Regions from separate parts of the Rarobacter incanus genome, predicted to be linked through region 2. Evidence: predicted binding sites of a transcription regulator. Region 2 holds the regulator's gene; the other holds the start of a gene.
The links. Region 2 encodes LexA, which represses DNA repair genes until DNA is damaged. Its sites were predicted from a motif close to TCGAACANNTGTTCGA; they were not measured.
Positions count from the first base shown of each region.

Region 1: a site for LexA is predicted at 1,653-1,668, ahead of uvrA (excinuclease ABC subunit UvrA). Genes of this name have one in related genera too.

Region 1 is NZ_VFNV01000001.1:438,476-446,025, forward strand. Features, by position in the region: gene uvrA (excinuclease ABC subunit UvrA) at 1-1,621, opposite strand, end outside; gene wecB (non-hydrolyzing UDP-N-acetylglucosamine 2-epimerase) at 1,971-3,311, shown strand; gene FB389_RS01785 (glycosyltransferase family 2 protein) at 3,298-4,986, shown strand; gene FB389_RS01790 (hypothetical protein) at 5,306-6,079, shown strand; gene FB389_RS01795 (VanZ family protein) at 6,311-6,769, shown strand; gene FB389_RS01800 (nucleotide sugar dehydrogenase) at 6,791-7,550, shown strand, end outside.
Region 2 is NZ_VFNV01000001.1:118,172-125,721, forward strand. Features, by position in the region: gene dapF (diaminopimelate epimerase) at 1-130, shown strand, start outside; gene FB389_RS00485 (class I SAM-dependent methyltransferase) at 200-901, opposite strand; gene hflX (GTPase HflX) at 1,104-2,570, shown strand; gene FB389_RS00495 (ATP-dependent DNA helicase) at 2,573-4,618, shown strand; gene FB389_RS00500 (L-lactate dehydrogenase) at 4,663-5,667, shown strand; gene lexA (transcriptional repressor LexA) at 5,726-6,388, opposite strand; gene FB389_RS00510 (LysM peptidoglycan-binding domain-containing protein) at 6,737-7,150, shown strand.

The DNA of each region.
Region 1 (7,550 bases), 320 kb from region 2:
CGCGCAGGCGGGTCAGGGTGTCGATGAGCCTGCGGTTGTCGCGCTGGTGCAGGCCGATGGACGGCTCGTCCAGAACGTAGAGCACCCCGACCAGACCCGACCCGATTTGCGTGGCGAGCCGGATGCGCTGCGCCTCCCCGCCGGAAAGGGTCCCGGCGGCGCGCGACATGGTCAGGTAGTCCAGCCCCACATCGAGCAGGAACCCCAATCGCGCCTGGATTTCCTTCAGCACCTGCCCGGCGATCATTTTCTCGCGGCCGCTCAACTCCAAGTTGTCCAAGAACCCGGACGCGTCGCGAATGGACAGGTCGCAAACTTCCGCGATCGAACGCCCCGATACCTTGACGGCCAGCACCTCGGGCTTAAGCCTCGCGCCCTTACACGCGGGGCACGCGACCTCGCGCATGTACGCCTCGTACTTATCCTTCGACCATTCGGATTCGGTTTCGGCGTGCCGCCGCTCCAGGAATGGCATGACGCCTTCGAATCCGGTGGTGTATTGCCGTTCGCGGCCCCACCGGTTGCGGTATTTGACCTGCACTTCGTAATCGCGCCCGTGCAGGACGGATTTGCGGACTTCTTTGGGCAGTTTGTTCCACGGCGTGTCCATGGAGAACCCCAGATCGGCGCTGAGTGCCGCGAGGATCCTTTGAAAATACTCGGACGAGGTATGCGACCACGGAGCGATTGCCCCATCGCGAAGGGATAGGTCGGGGTCGGGAACCACAAGGTCGGGGTCCACCTCGAGCCGCATTCCCAATCCGGTGCACTCGGGGCACGCCCCGTAGGGGGCGTTGAAGGAGAAGGTGCGCGGCTCAATTTCGTCGAGCGCCAGGGGGTGATCGTTGGGGCATGACCGGTGTTCGGAGAATCGTCGCTCGCGTTGCGGGTCGTCGGCGTCCGCGTCCACCATTTCGGCGATCAAAAGCCCATCGGCGAGTTTGAGCGCCGTTTCCACCGAGTCGGTGAGCCTGCGGCGGATGCCGTCCTTGGCGACCAACCGGTCCACGACGACCTCGATGTCGTGCTTGAGCTTCTTTTCCAGCGTGGGTGGGCTGGACAGTTGCACGGTTTGACCGTCAACGCGCGCGCGGGAAAATCCCTGGGTGACCAGCTCGGAAAACAGTTCCGCGTATTCACCCTTGCGCCCGCGAATGACCGGAGCAAGGATTTGGAAACGAGTGCCCGCGGGCAGTTCCAAAAGCCGGTCGACTATTTGCTGCGGCGACTGCGCGACGATTTTTTCTCCGCACACAGGGCAGTGCGGCGTTCCGGCCCGCGCGAAGAGCAGGCGCAGGTAGTCGTATACCTCGGTGATCGTTCCGACGGTGGAACGCGGGTTGCGGTTCGTCGACTTCTGATCGATCGACACGGCGGGCGAAAGCCCCTCGATAAAATCGACATCCGGCTTGTCCATCTGTCCCAGAAACTGGCGCGCGTACGCGGACAGCGATTCGACATAGCGGCGCTGCCCTTCGGCAAAGATGGTGTCGAATGCTAGCGAAGACTTGCCGGAACCGGACAATCCGGTAAACACGATCATCTTGTTTCTTGGCAGGTCAAGATTGACGTTGCGCAGGTTATGTTCCCTTGCGCCCTGGATGACGAGGCGTTCACTCACCACCCCAGTCTAAATCACAATGCCGAAAACTTCGCACATATGTACTAGTTCGCTAGAAGCGCACCGCACTCCAGCCACCCGCACCCTGAAGAACTCGCCCCGATTCACAGTAACGCCCAAGGAGAATCACATCACCCAACACTCCCCCACACAGACCGACGCGCAAGCCGCATCACCTTGCCATCAGACCTTGAACGCATAAACGACCGTGACCGACCACCGCTCGTGTGCATTTAGTCACTTTCCCGCAAATTCCCTGTCCATACGCAGGGTTCTTTCCTATTCTTGCGGGTAGTTAGCGGACACACAGCAATAACCGATCGAACGATTAGAACGGTGAGGGATCAAAATGGCGCAGGGGTCAGATGCTCTCAAGGTCATGACGGTTGTGGGAACACGCCCGGAAGCGATAAAGATGATTCCCGTCATCCAAGCGCTCGAATCGAGCCGGCACTTCCAGCCCGTGACCATTAGCACCGGTCAGCACGAACGCATGGTGGCCGATCTGTTCGCCAGCACGGGCATCAAGACGGACATCGACCTGCGGGTCACCCAACACGGCCCCGTCACGCTCAACCAGCTGTTTTCCCACGTCACGGGCGCATTCGACCGAATCTGGCAACCGGGCCCGGTCGCCGAACCCTTCCGCGCGGACGGCGGACGCAGCCCCTTTGGCGCAATCGCCTGCATGGTGCACGGCGACACGACCTCCGCCGCGGCCGCGGCGATCGGCGCGTTCCACCTCGGAATCCCCGTCATCCACGTCGAGGCCGGCCTGCGCACCTCGAACGTGCTTTCCCCCTTCCCCGAAGAGGGCAACCGCCAACTCATATCCCGCATAGCGGCGCTGCACCTGGCCCCGACCAGCCACAACAAGATGAACCTCATCGCCGAGGGCATTGACGCGAACCGTATCGTGGTCACCGGCAACACGTCGATTGACATGCTGTCGTGGGCCGTCGGCCAGGGCGGGAGCCTGGGCCCCGACCTGGAGGATTTGGACCACGATCACTCGCGCCGCATCGTCCTGGTTACCGCCCACCGCCGCGAGAATTGGGGCGCGGGCATCGAACGGATATCCGGCGCGGTCGCGCAGTTGGCCAGCGCCTACCCGAACACGGTCTTTGTCGTTCCGATGCACCCGAACCCGGCGGTGCGCACGACCATCCGCAGCCACCTCAGCGGCTACGCGAACGTTCGCCTGATCGAACCGCGCAGCTACGACCAGTTCGCTCGCCTCATGGCGCGTTCCTACCTAGCGATCACGGATTCGGGCGGCGTCCAGGAAGAGGCCCCCGCCCTGCACACCCCCGTGCTGGTCGTCAGGGACACTACCGAACGCACCGAGGGCGTGGATGCGGGGACGTTGGAACTCGTCGGCACTGACCCCAAGCGCATCGTCAACGCCGCATCGCGCCTGCTCGATAGCCCCACCGTGCACGCGGAGCGCGGCAAGTACCTAAAAACCCCTACGGCGACGGCCACGCGGCACAGCGCATCCTTCAAACCCTGGAGAACGTGTTTTGCGACGGCCCGCGCCCGCACCAATTCGATGACGAGCAGGTCCGCGCCGCCGTCCTGCGCCGCATCGGGGCGACCCCGGCCCAGTTCGCCCGTCCGGTCGCGTCCGAGACTTTGCCCTTCGAGCCTGACCGTCAGGTGGCTAGTCTTTCCCAATGAACGGCTTTGATCCGTACGCAGGCACGCCGCTGTGGCTGCAACCGCTCTATTGGGTTGCGCTGATCATGATCGTGGCGAGCTTGGCGACGCTTTTTGGGCTTGTGTGGGGCGCCAGCCGCGCGCAAGAAGACGATGAGGACGAGCGCCCCGACCCCCTTTCGCCCGCAAGCCGCGAGATTGCGGTGCGCGATGTGCAGGTCGATGAACGCGAACGCGACTACCTGTGGGTCTTTGTGGTGCCCGCCCTCAACGAGGAACGCACGATCGCGGATTCGGTTGCGCGGCTTGCGGCCGTGGCCGCCGCCCACCGGATCATCTTGGTGATCAACGACGGCTCCGACGACGACACCGGACGGATCCTGGACGGGTTGGACGTGCCGGGACTGATCGTTCTGACGCGGACCGCCCCGAACGCGCGCAAGGGCAAGGCCCAGGCGCTCAACGACGCCTGGCACTACCTGCACACGCGGGTCCTGGATTCACCCGACTACCGCGGCTGGGACCCGGACCACGTCATCGTCACGATCGTGGACGCGGACGGGCGGCTGGCGCCCAACGCGACCGACGTGGTCAAGCACTTCGTCGACGAACGCGTCGGCGGGGTGCAGTCGCTGGTGCGCATCTACAACCGCTCAAGCTTCTTGACGTGGGCCCAGAACCTCGAATTCTTGGTGTTCGGAAAGGTGTTTCAGCGCGGGCGCTCGCGGTGGGGCACTGCGAACATGGGCGGCAACGGGCAGTTCAACCGCCTGTCGGCCCTTGACTCCGTGGTTGTCCCGGTGCCCCAGCATGCGGCTCGGCGCGCGGCCAGCAGCGAGGAGATCGCGGGGCCGTGGCGGGCCAGGCTCACCGAGGATCAGGACATCGGCGTGCGAATGTTGCAGGCGGGCTGGCGCGGCGAGCAGTCGACCACGGTGACGATCGATCAGCAGGGGCTGAACTCGTTCCGGACCTTGTATCGCCAGAGAACGCGGTGGTCGCAAGGCACGTGGCAATCGGTCGCCCTGGTGCGCGGCGTGGGTAAGCTGCACGCGAACGTCGTGGCGAAGTTCGATCACGTTTGGTACCTGCTGACCCCGTTGGTGCAGGCCGTCGTGGGTTTGTCGGTGCTGGCTTCGATCGTGCAATTGCTACTGGGCGACGTAAGCATCTACATGCCGTGGCAGGTCGTCGTGGCGTTCTACGTGCTGTCTTTTGCGCCCGGGGTGGTGGTGATCTTTGCCTCTCTTGGCCACACCGGGCTGAAATCGGTCATCGTTGCAGTCGTGCTGGCGCACCTGTATTTGATCTACACCTGGATGATCTATCCGGTCGTGTTCCGGGCGCTGGGACGCCAGGTGGCGCGCCGCACGGGATGGGCAAAGACAGCGCGCGAAAAGATCGACGAACCGGCGCAAGCGCCCGGTCAAATCGGCGCATCGACCGCGGGTGAACTGGGTGCGGCGGGTGATTTTGGAGCCGCGCCAGCGGGTGAAACTGGGGCGCAAGGCGTGCTCGAACCCGCGCCGGCGGGTGGGCAGGACGCCCCGATACCCGGCAAGCAAATCGGGCCAGCGGGCAGCCCCGGCGTTGCCGCGGGCGGCACTTTTGCGTGGGCTGGGCGGGGCAACGGGTTAGGCACGGCGGATGCGGCAGCGATCCTGGCCGTTCCAATGTCGCGGAAAGTGAGGGCGCCACGGCCTTGAGTGGACCATGGATACCATATATTATGTATGTAGGTCCGCGACACACACCTGTTGCGGACGCCGTAGGGTCGTGCGGGGTCGCGACACGAACAAGACCCAACATGCTCCACGCTCCCATCGCGAGTATCGTCGGGATCAGCGGGTTTGCGGATTTTCGCTCTTGCGTGACAGCATCATCCCGCGACCAAGGGCGGTCATGCGCTAGCAACGACGTTCCAACGCATTTTTATAAATACGGCACGGTGACTCACATCAATCGAACCGGTTGCCACCACCACGCATTTTCGAAATGCCGAACAACGCACAAGAAGGACACACAGTGACAACGTACAAAGGAGCATCGGGTCGGCAGCGGCGCATTCCCGCGGAGCAGGCGCGAAAGATCGCGTTGACTACCGCGATCGACATGCTGTCGGACTCCGGGCTCACCGTGGGGCTCGACCACCTGAGCATCGAGGACCTGATTAACCAGTCCAACGTGCCGCGCAGCAGCTTCTACCGGTTGTGGCCCGCCAAGGAATTCTTCTTCGCTGACCTGCTCGACTACCTGGTGTCGGAGGACGGGGAGAACCACTCGATGTTCTTCCCCGAAACCCTGGAGGCAGCGGCCAAGGTCTTCGAGCAGCACAAGGACCGGCTAGGCACCCACCAGGGCCGCCAGGACGTCTTCCGCGAGGCCGTGCGCGTTGTTGCGGAGGTCAACTTCGAGCTGGTCAAGGCGTCGACGACGTGGCGCACCCACGTGGCGCTGATGATGACCATTGAGTCGTTCCCCGACGAGCAGCGCCGCGAGGAACTGCACGCCAAGTTGCGCGGTGCGGAGCTTCGTTTCGTGGAGCAAATGGCCGCCTTCTACCAGCGAGTGGTCACGGAAAACGGTTTCTCCTTCAAGCCGGGCACCACCCCGGAGATGCTAGCCGGAATGTGTGGCGCCTACGTTGAAGGCATGGTCCAACGCCAGGCAATCAATCCGGAGTTGGGCGATCAACTAGTCACGCGCCCGGGTCTTGACGGCGAACCGGTCCCGTGGCACCTTGCCGCTCTGGGTTTCTGGGCGATCGCATCGGAGCTGATCGATTTCGGTGCCAACTAGGGCGTGCGCATTGCGCTGAGGGGGTGGGCCGCGCTGTTGCGCGGCGCGCCCCCTTTCACTTGCGTGCCGCGTCCACCGGCTCCCCTCGCTTTCGTGCCGCGTGGCTCTGCCCCTTTCGCCTTTGTTCGCGGGAAAGATAGCCCCCGTCCCCGCGCGCGATTGGGCGCGCATCCGCGCCCGTTCGGCACGCCGAGTCTTGAGTTCGGCACCACTGCGGGCATACTGGTCGCTATGACCGCCACGGCCCCGCACACCCGCTTCCGTGCGATCGCGGTCGGCCTAGCCCTGTACGTGGGCGCGATATTGGTGATGACGCTGAGCGATCACTCCCCCGCCGGACTCATTTGGCGCGCCGCGCGCGCCGCGACCTCGCTGGGCATCCCCATGTCTTTCGATGCGGCGGAGCAACTGGGCAACATTGGCATCTTTATCCCGCTCGGGATCTTTGCGCAGGCGTTCGTCCAGGAGCGCTTTCCGGGGCTGAGCCCGGCAGAACGGTGGCTGCGCGCCGCCGCAATCACCCTGGCCGGCTGCGCCCTGTCGAGCTGCGTCGAGGCCCTGCAAGGAATACTGCTCCCCGCCCGCGTCCCCTCCCTGCACGACGTCGCACTGAACACCCTGGGCACGGCGCTCGGCGCCGCCGGCGCCTGCGCCTGGTCCATCGTTCGAGCGCCGCGCCGCGGGCGGTAATGCATCGGGTAACCTTGAGACGTGAAAATTACTGTCGTCGGTACGGGTTACGTCGGTCTTTCGCTGTCGGTGCTATTGGCGCAGAACCACGACGTCACGTCGCTCGACATAGACGAAGCCAAAGTGCAGCTGATCAACTCAGGTCGATCCCCCATCGTCGACGCAGAGATCGAGCAGTTCTTATCCACCATTGCGCTGCGACTGGTTGCGACGACAGACGCTCAGGCGGCCTATGCCGGCGCCGACTTTGTTGTCGTTGCGACCCCGACCGACTACGATCCATCGACTAATTACTTCAACACCTCCACCGTTGAATCCGTGGTCGATGCTGCGCTGGCCGCGCACCCCGCGGTGCCGATCGTTATCAAATCGACGGTGCCCGTGGGCTTCACGGCCGCCCTGCGTGAATCACACCCCGGCGCGACAATCATCTTTTCACCCGAATTCCTACGTGAAGGGCACGCGCTCGCCGACAACCTGCATCCGTCCCGCATTGTCGTTGGCGACACGACCCCTGCCGCACGAACCTTTGCTGACTTACTGGTCGAAGGCGCTCAGGACGATGATGTTCCCGTACTCCTGACCGGACCGACCGAGGCCGAGGCAATAAAGCTATTTGCTAACACTTACTTGGCGTTGCGGGTTTCGTACTTCAACGAGTTGGACACTTACGCGGCGATCCATGGGCTGGATTCTCGGCAGATCATCGAGGGTGTGGGCCTAGATCCGCGCATCGGCAGCCACTACAACAACCCGTCGTTTGGATACGGTGGGTATTGCC
Region 2 (7,550 bases):
GCGCACCTGGCGCATCGACGTGCCGGGAGGCAGCGTCGAGGTTGACCTCTCGAACCCGGCCACGGTTGTGCTGTCCGGTCCGGCGAGGATCGTTGCCGACCTGGATATTGACCTGACTCAGCTGGGCTAATCACCCCGCTGCCGCCCGCGGCACCGGCCGGTCTTGGTCTCGTGCCGCCCGGTCGGTGCTCATGGGAAGCTAAGCGGTGCGATGCACGTGCAGGACGCGGAAACCGCGTCCGTGTGCTGCGCGGTCCACCTCGGCGATGAAGGGCCGCCCGGCGACGTCTGCGAGCGCAGTGTCCCCGGGGATACCGGAGCCGTTGGTGAGAGCGGTGAGCCACGCCTGTAGCGATTCGGCACCGAGCTTCTTGGCGACCACGAAGAAGGCGTCACCACCGACTGCGAGCCGTGACAACCATGCGCGGATGAGGTCGTGCAATGCCGCCTTGCCAATGCGAATGGGAGGGTTGCTGGCTATCAGGTCGAAGGTGACCTCCGCGGGAACATCGTGGGGGAGCGCCGCCAAAACGCTTCCACCGACCGCATTGATCTCGGCGTTGTGGCGGGTGAGGCCTAGGGCGCGCTCGTTCACGTCGATGGCCCACACCGTCGAATCCGTGCCAGCCGCGAAAGCGATGGTCAACGCGACCGGGCCCCAGCCGCAGCCGAGGTCCAGGGCACTAACCGTCCTGCCGGATGCGTGTTGCGCGATGACGGGGAGCAGCACCGAAGTCCCGGCATCGAGGTGCTCGCGCGAAAACACGCCCGGCGCGGTTGCGATGCGGCGAGGCGCGCCCCCGAGCTGCACCTGATGGTATTCGTATGCGGCGGGGTCTATCTCGTCCTTCGAAACAAAATAGTGGTCGGACTTCGGGGCCTCGCGGGGTGCTGTGCTCACCGCGTAATGGTATCGCTGCCAGCAAAATAGTTGGTGCCCGTTCGCGCAGGCGTGGGATCATTGGGGGATATCGACAACCAATTGCAAGGATCCCATGGTCAATCAGCGCGAACAAGGCAACCCCATCGAAACCGACAACGCGGCGGTCGGCGACGGCTCCGCACACGGCACACCGGGAAGCCACGAAGCGGAAAAGGACCGCATGGCGCGCGACGTCGTGGCGCGCGTGCTTGCCCGGGCGGGGACGGCAGTCGATGACGGCGCGACCCAGCACACCGCCAACGACGGGGAGCAGTGGGAGCTTGCGGAGCGGTCGGCGCTGCGGCGCGTCGAGGGGCTATCCACCGAGCTGAGGGATGTCACCGAGGTCGAATACCGCAAGTTGCGCCTGGAACGAGTCGTTCTCGTCGGTATATATCCCGGCAGGCGAGCGCAGGAGGCGGAAGTGTCCCTGCGGGAACTTGCCGCGTTGGCGCAAACCGCCGGGTCAACGGTCCTTGACGGCGTCTTGCAGCGGCGCGATACGCCTGATCCCGGCTCCTACCTGGGATCGGGTAAGGCCGCGGAGTTGGCCGCCCTGGTTGAGGAAGCGGGCGCCGATACCGTCATCGTCGACACGGAGCTGGCGCCGTCGCAGCGCCGCGGCCTTGAGGACATAGTCAAGGTCAAGGTGATCGACCGTACCGCGCTGATACTCGACATATTTGCGCAGCACGCAAAGTCGCGCGAGGGAAAGGCGCAGGTCGAACTCGCGCAACTCGAATACCTGCTGCCGCGCTTGCGCGGCTGGGGTGAATCGATGTCGCGGCAAGCGGGTGGACAGGTAGGCGCGGGCGCTGCGGGAATGGGCTCGCGCGGGCCTGGTGAGACCAAGATCGAGTTGGATCGTCGCCGCATCCGCACCCAGATGGCCAAACTGCGGCGCAGCATCGATAGGATGGCACCAGCCCGCGAGGCGAAGCGGCGATCGCGCCGCACCGCGCGCATCCCCTCGGTCGCAATCGTCGGATACACGAATGCGGGTAAATCTTCCATCCTGAACGCCATAACAGGCGCCGGTGTACTCGTCGAAAACGCCCTCTTTGCGACCCTAGACCCCACCGTGCGTCGCGCCCGGACCAGCGAGGGGCGGGAATTTACCATTGCAGACACCGTCGGATTCGTGCGGAACCTGCCAACCCAATTGGTCGAGGCGTTCCGCTCCACCCTGGAAGAGGCGGCGGAGGCGGACGTCATAGTGCACGTCGTGGACGGTGCCCATCCCGATCCGATCGGTCAGATCGCGGCGGTGCGCGCAGTGTTGGCCGACATCGATGGGTTGCCCGACATCCCGGAACTGTTGGTAATCAACAAGGCGGATGCGGCCGACGCGGACGCGCTGGCCATGATTGCGGGCAAGGAACCGGCCTCTATCGCGGTGTCGGCCCACACCGGCCAGGGAATCGGCACGCTCATGGATGCAATCGCTGCGGCCCTGCCACAGCCGCACGTGCGCATCGACGTCGTCGTTCCATACGATCGCGGGGACCTCGTCTCTCATGCCTATCGCGCCGGAACCATCGAAACCATCGAGCATGTGGAGGCCGGTACGCGACTCGTTGGCAGCGTCGACGATCAACTTGCCGCACTGCTGCTTGCCAGCGCCGCCGACGCGGCAACTAAGATCTGAGCGTGCCCCCTCTTACCCCGCCCGCCGCCGAACCCGTGCCCGAACCCGATCAGCGGATCCTGGCGGCAGTGGTGGGTGCGCTGGGCGGATCACCTCGCCCCGGGCAACAACGGATGGTTCGAGAAGTTGGGGCGGTTATGGACGCCGGCGGCACGCTGCTGGTGCAGGCCGGTACCGGTACGGGAAAATCGCTCGGGTATCTGGTTCCGGCCGCGGGGCGCGCGGATGCCAACAACCGGGTGGTGATCTCGACGGCAACCATCGCCCTGCAACGTCAATTGATGAGGAAGGACGTTCCGCTGGTCAGCGCCGCCGCGCGGGCGACGAATGGGCGCGAAATCACGGCTGCCGCACTCAAGGGGTGGCAAAACTACGTGTGTCGCAACAAGGTCGACGGCGGCTACCCGGACGAGGAACCGACGCTGTTCGATCTGGCCACGCAGACCGATGCGGGCGCACCCTCCAGCGAGCTCGGTTCCCAGGTGATGAAGCTGCGGTCCTGGGCGCAGCAGACGGACACGGGCGACCGCGATGACCTGGAATTTACGGCCTCCGACCGGGCGTGGCGACAGGTCTCTGTAACCAAGAACGAGTGCTTGGGATCGCACTGTCGGTTCTTCGAAGAGTGCTTTGCCCGGCTCGCGCGCGAGCAGGCCGCCGAGGCGGATCTGATCGTCACAAACCACTCCATGCTCGGGCTCATGGCGACCGGCAACGAGGGACTTATTCCGCCGCACGGCGTTGTGGTCATCGACGAGGCCCACGAGCTGGTCGATCGCGTCACCTCGGCCGCCAGCCAACAGATTTCCGTGCGCTCGCTGATGACAGCGAGCAAACGCGCGCGGCAGGCGGGAGCGGCCTCGATCGGGTCGTTCGATTCGACCGTCGATGCATTCGCGCAGGCGATAGTTGCGGTGCCGGAGGGCAGGATAAGGGACGAGTTCCCCGCCTCCCTTGCCGCGGCCGTCGAGGCGGTGCGCGATGGCGCGCGCCAGGTGCTGAGCGATCTTCGCGGCGACGACCAAGGAAATGCTTCCACGCGCCTGGCGCGCGCGTCGCTCACCGAGGTCTTCGAGGTCGCGGAGCGGGTGGCGGCGGCCAGCGGCGCCGATGTCTTGTGGGTATCCCCAGCGGGCCCGGATTCGGTGCCCGCGCTCAACGTTGCGCCCCTGGACGTGTCGAGCGCGATAGCGGGCCGCGTCTTGCGCCCTCGCAGCGCCATTCTCACCTCGGCGACGCTGTTTCTGGGCGGAAAATTCGAGCCGTTCGCACGGGGCATTGGGCTTTGGGACCCGCAGCAGAAGGCACCGTGGCCGCGCGCGAGTTCGCGCCTCGATGATGAGGGCAGGCCTTTGGAACCCGCCGCCCTGCGGTGGCGGGGAGAACGGGTCGAAACTCCATTTTCCTATAGTCGGCAGGGAATCTTGTATGTCGCGCGGGAACTGCCGCCACCTGCCGCCGGGCCAGTCCCCGCAGGCCACATCGATGCGATCGTGGAACTGATGCTGGCGGCGGGCGGCCGTACGCTGGGACTGTTCACGTCGCGCCGGGCGGCGGTGGAGGCCGCGCAGGCCGTGCGCGCCCGCGTTCCCTGGCCGGTGCTTTCGCAAGACGAGGGGCACTTGGGGGAGCTGGTCCGCACGTTTGCGGGCGACGAGGAAACCAGCTTGTTCGGCACGCGCTCCTTATGGCAGGGCATCGATGTGCCGGGTGATTCTTGCAGGCTCGTCATCATCGACAAGATCCCGTTCGCCAGGCCGGACGATCCGATCGCTTCCGCGCGCATTGAACAGGTAACGCGGGCCGGTGGCAACGGGTTCCAGGTCGTTTCGCTGGCATCTGCCGCCCTGGCGCTTGCGCAGGGGGTGGGACGGCTAATCCGCTCGGATAGTGACCGCGGCGTGGTCGCAATTTTGGATCCGCGGGTTGCCTCCAAGTCCTACGGGAGCTTCCTAGTGCGTTCACTTCCCGACTTTTGGCGCACCGATGACCGCCGGGTCGCGGTGAGCGCGCTTGGCCGGCTACAGGCAGCGGCTCGCACGGACTAAAATTCATCCATCCGACGGTATCGACGCGCGCAAAGGACTTCGAAATGAGCCAACCCGAAATCGACAAAAACCCGGCACCAGGCGCGGATCCGCTAAGTGCGTTGCGGCGTACCAAAGTCTCCATTGTTGGCGCCGGCGCGGTCGGATCGACCATGGCGTACGCCCTCCTGATGCGCGGGGTTGCGCGCGACGTGACGCTGTTTGACATCGACAAGGCGAAGGTTGAGGCAGAGGCCCTCGACCTGGCACACGGAATTCAGTTCATGAAGCAGGCAGAAATTGTCGGCTCCGACGATGTGCAAGCGATTGCTGGCTCCGATGTCGTCCTCGTGACCGCCGGCGCCAAGCAGAAGCCAGGGCAGAGCCGCTTGGAACTGGCCGAGTCCACGACGAATCTCACGAAGAAGATTCTGCCGCAGTTGCTGGACGTTTGCCCCGATGCAACCTACGTCATGGTCACAAATCCGGTGGACGTCGTTACGTATGCGGCGGTAAAGATCTCCGGGCTTCCTGCCTCCCGGATTTTCGGTTCGGGCACCGTCCTGGACTCGTCGAGGCTTCGCTATCTTGTCAGCCAGCACACCGGGATCGCGGTCCAGAACGTGCACGCGTACATGGTTGGCGAACACGGTGACTCAGAGATTCCGCTGTGGTCATCCGCCACGATCGGGGGAGCCCCGCTGCTTGAATGGGACGGGCTGGACGCGAACGGTCCGCTCTCCGATGAGGCGCGCGCGGCGATTGCTTACGAGGTCGTGAACTCCGCATACCGGATCATTGCCGGTAAGGGCGCCACCAACTATGCCGTCGCGGCGGCGGGTTCACGCATTGTGGAAGCCTTGCTGCAGGACCAGCATGCGGTGTTGCCCGTGTCGTCGTTACTCCACGGCTATTACGGAATCGATGACGTGTGCCTGTCAGTTCCGGCCGTGGTCGGAAAAGCGGGCGTTTCGCGCCACATCGAATTGCCTCTCTCGGCGGCAGAACTGCGGGGCCTGCAGAATTCGGCCGACCGGCTGCGGTCGGTGGTGCGAACTCTCGGATTCTAGTCAAATCGGAGTCGAGGGGGCCGGGAAACGGCGTTGTTTCCGGGCCCCCGCCGCGAATTCAGATGCTTCGAAGGACTGCGACGACGATACCGATGATCGTCGCCTGATCGCCGTTGATGGGTAGGTACTGCTCGTTGTGCGGGATGAGCCACACGTGGCCGTCGGCGCGACGCAGCGTCTTGACGGTCGCTTCGTCATCGAGCAGGGCAGCCACGATTTGCCCGCTTTCAGCAACAGGCTGGCTCCGCACGACGACCCAGTCCCCGTCGCAGATGGCAGCGTCGACCATAGAATCCCCGGCCACTTTGAGCATAAAGACTTCGCCATCGCCCACCAGCTGCTTGGGCAAGGGGAACACGTCCTCGACCTGCTGATCGGCAAGAATTGGCGAGCCCGCCGCGATGCGTCCCACCAGCGGAACCGGCGTAACCTGGCTCGCGATCGATGCGGTATCGACACCAGCGGTATTCGAAGGTGCCTCCTGCGGTGCCGCGGCGGCAGGTCGCGGTGCATCCTTGCCCGTCGTCACCGAGAGCGCCGCGGCCGTCAGCTCCATCGCGCGGGGACGATGCTTGTCGCGTCGCAGATACCCCTTGTCTTCCAGCGCTAGCAATTGGTACTTCACGCTCGAGGGCGAGACCATGCCGACTGCAAGCCCGATCTCGCGCATCGAAGGCGCGTAACCGCGAGCGTCGAGGGACTCGCGAATGACCTGCAGTATCTCGCGCTGGCGTTCGGATACATCGCTATGGGTTTGACCCGCACTGAGAACGCTTCCTTGCCCGCGCTTCTTGGCGGTGCGGGACCAGGACACGTCTGGTGGTCTGTGCCTCGGATTGACGCCTTTGCCGGATCCCTTCGACTCGTTAAGGGCCACGATCGAATCCCTCCCTCGTTCCAATGTCACACGGTCGTGTTGCACTACTTGTGCGATTGATCGTACAAGTCTACGACACTCAGATTGTCGATGCCACGGTTGTATGAAACATCGCACAAGGGTTGCAATGCGCGCGCACCAAGCGTACGGTTGTAGGCATACAGATGTTCTAATGGGAATTGGGAGGCTTTCATGGCTGTCACGGGCGATGGATTTGGCGGAATCGCCGGCGGGTTTGGCGGACGGGCGGCCGCGGGTGTGGGCGGGACCGATGGTTTTGGCAAGTGGGTGGCCGCGGGCGTCGGCGGGGCCGGTGGTGGATCCGTCCGCTTGCGTCGCCGTGCGTTGGGTGTAGTGGTAGCGCTGATCACCGTGCTCAGCTTCCTCATCGGCTGGTCGGGCGCCTTTGCCGGAGATGCGCAATCTCCAGTTCCTGTGCGCGTGCACACCGTGATGTCCGGGGAGACTCTGTGGCAAATTGCGGCAGGCGTAGCCGAGCCCGGTGAAGACGTGCGCGACGTATTGGTTACTATCGGCGACCTGAACGATCTCGATGGATCTCACATCGAGCCGGGGATGCTCATCCTCTTGCCGCGCGCGGTGTGAGCTAGGTTGCCCATTGCGTCGTCGTGCCGAATCCTGGTGGCCGCCCCGTGGCCCGGGTGAGGCACTGGGAGGGATTAGCCGCCCGCTTTTCGGTGGTGACCGCACATGAAGCCGTCGGTGGACCTTCTTCGCGGTGTGTCAATTCGGTGCCGTTCGCGGCCGCGGGAAATGTTGGCGCTAGCCGGGTTGGTCCTCGTCCAGTATCTGGACGGACGCTTGCGCAAAAGGTTAGGCTAACCTAAATTGGTTGTGGTGCTGGACGACTGGGGGTTCGAAGGTGCTGATGTCAGGCGGTTCGCGGCTTGGAGGCTGCGCCGCGCGTTGCGGGGTCGCTGTGGTATCGAGATCGCGCAGCGGGGACGGGGCGTCCCGGTGGGGAGTGTCCACATGGACACTCCCC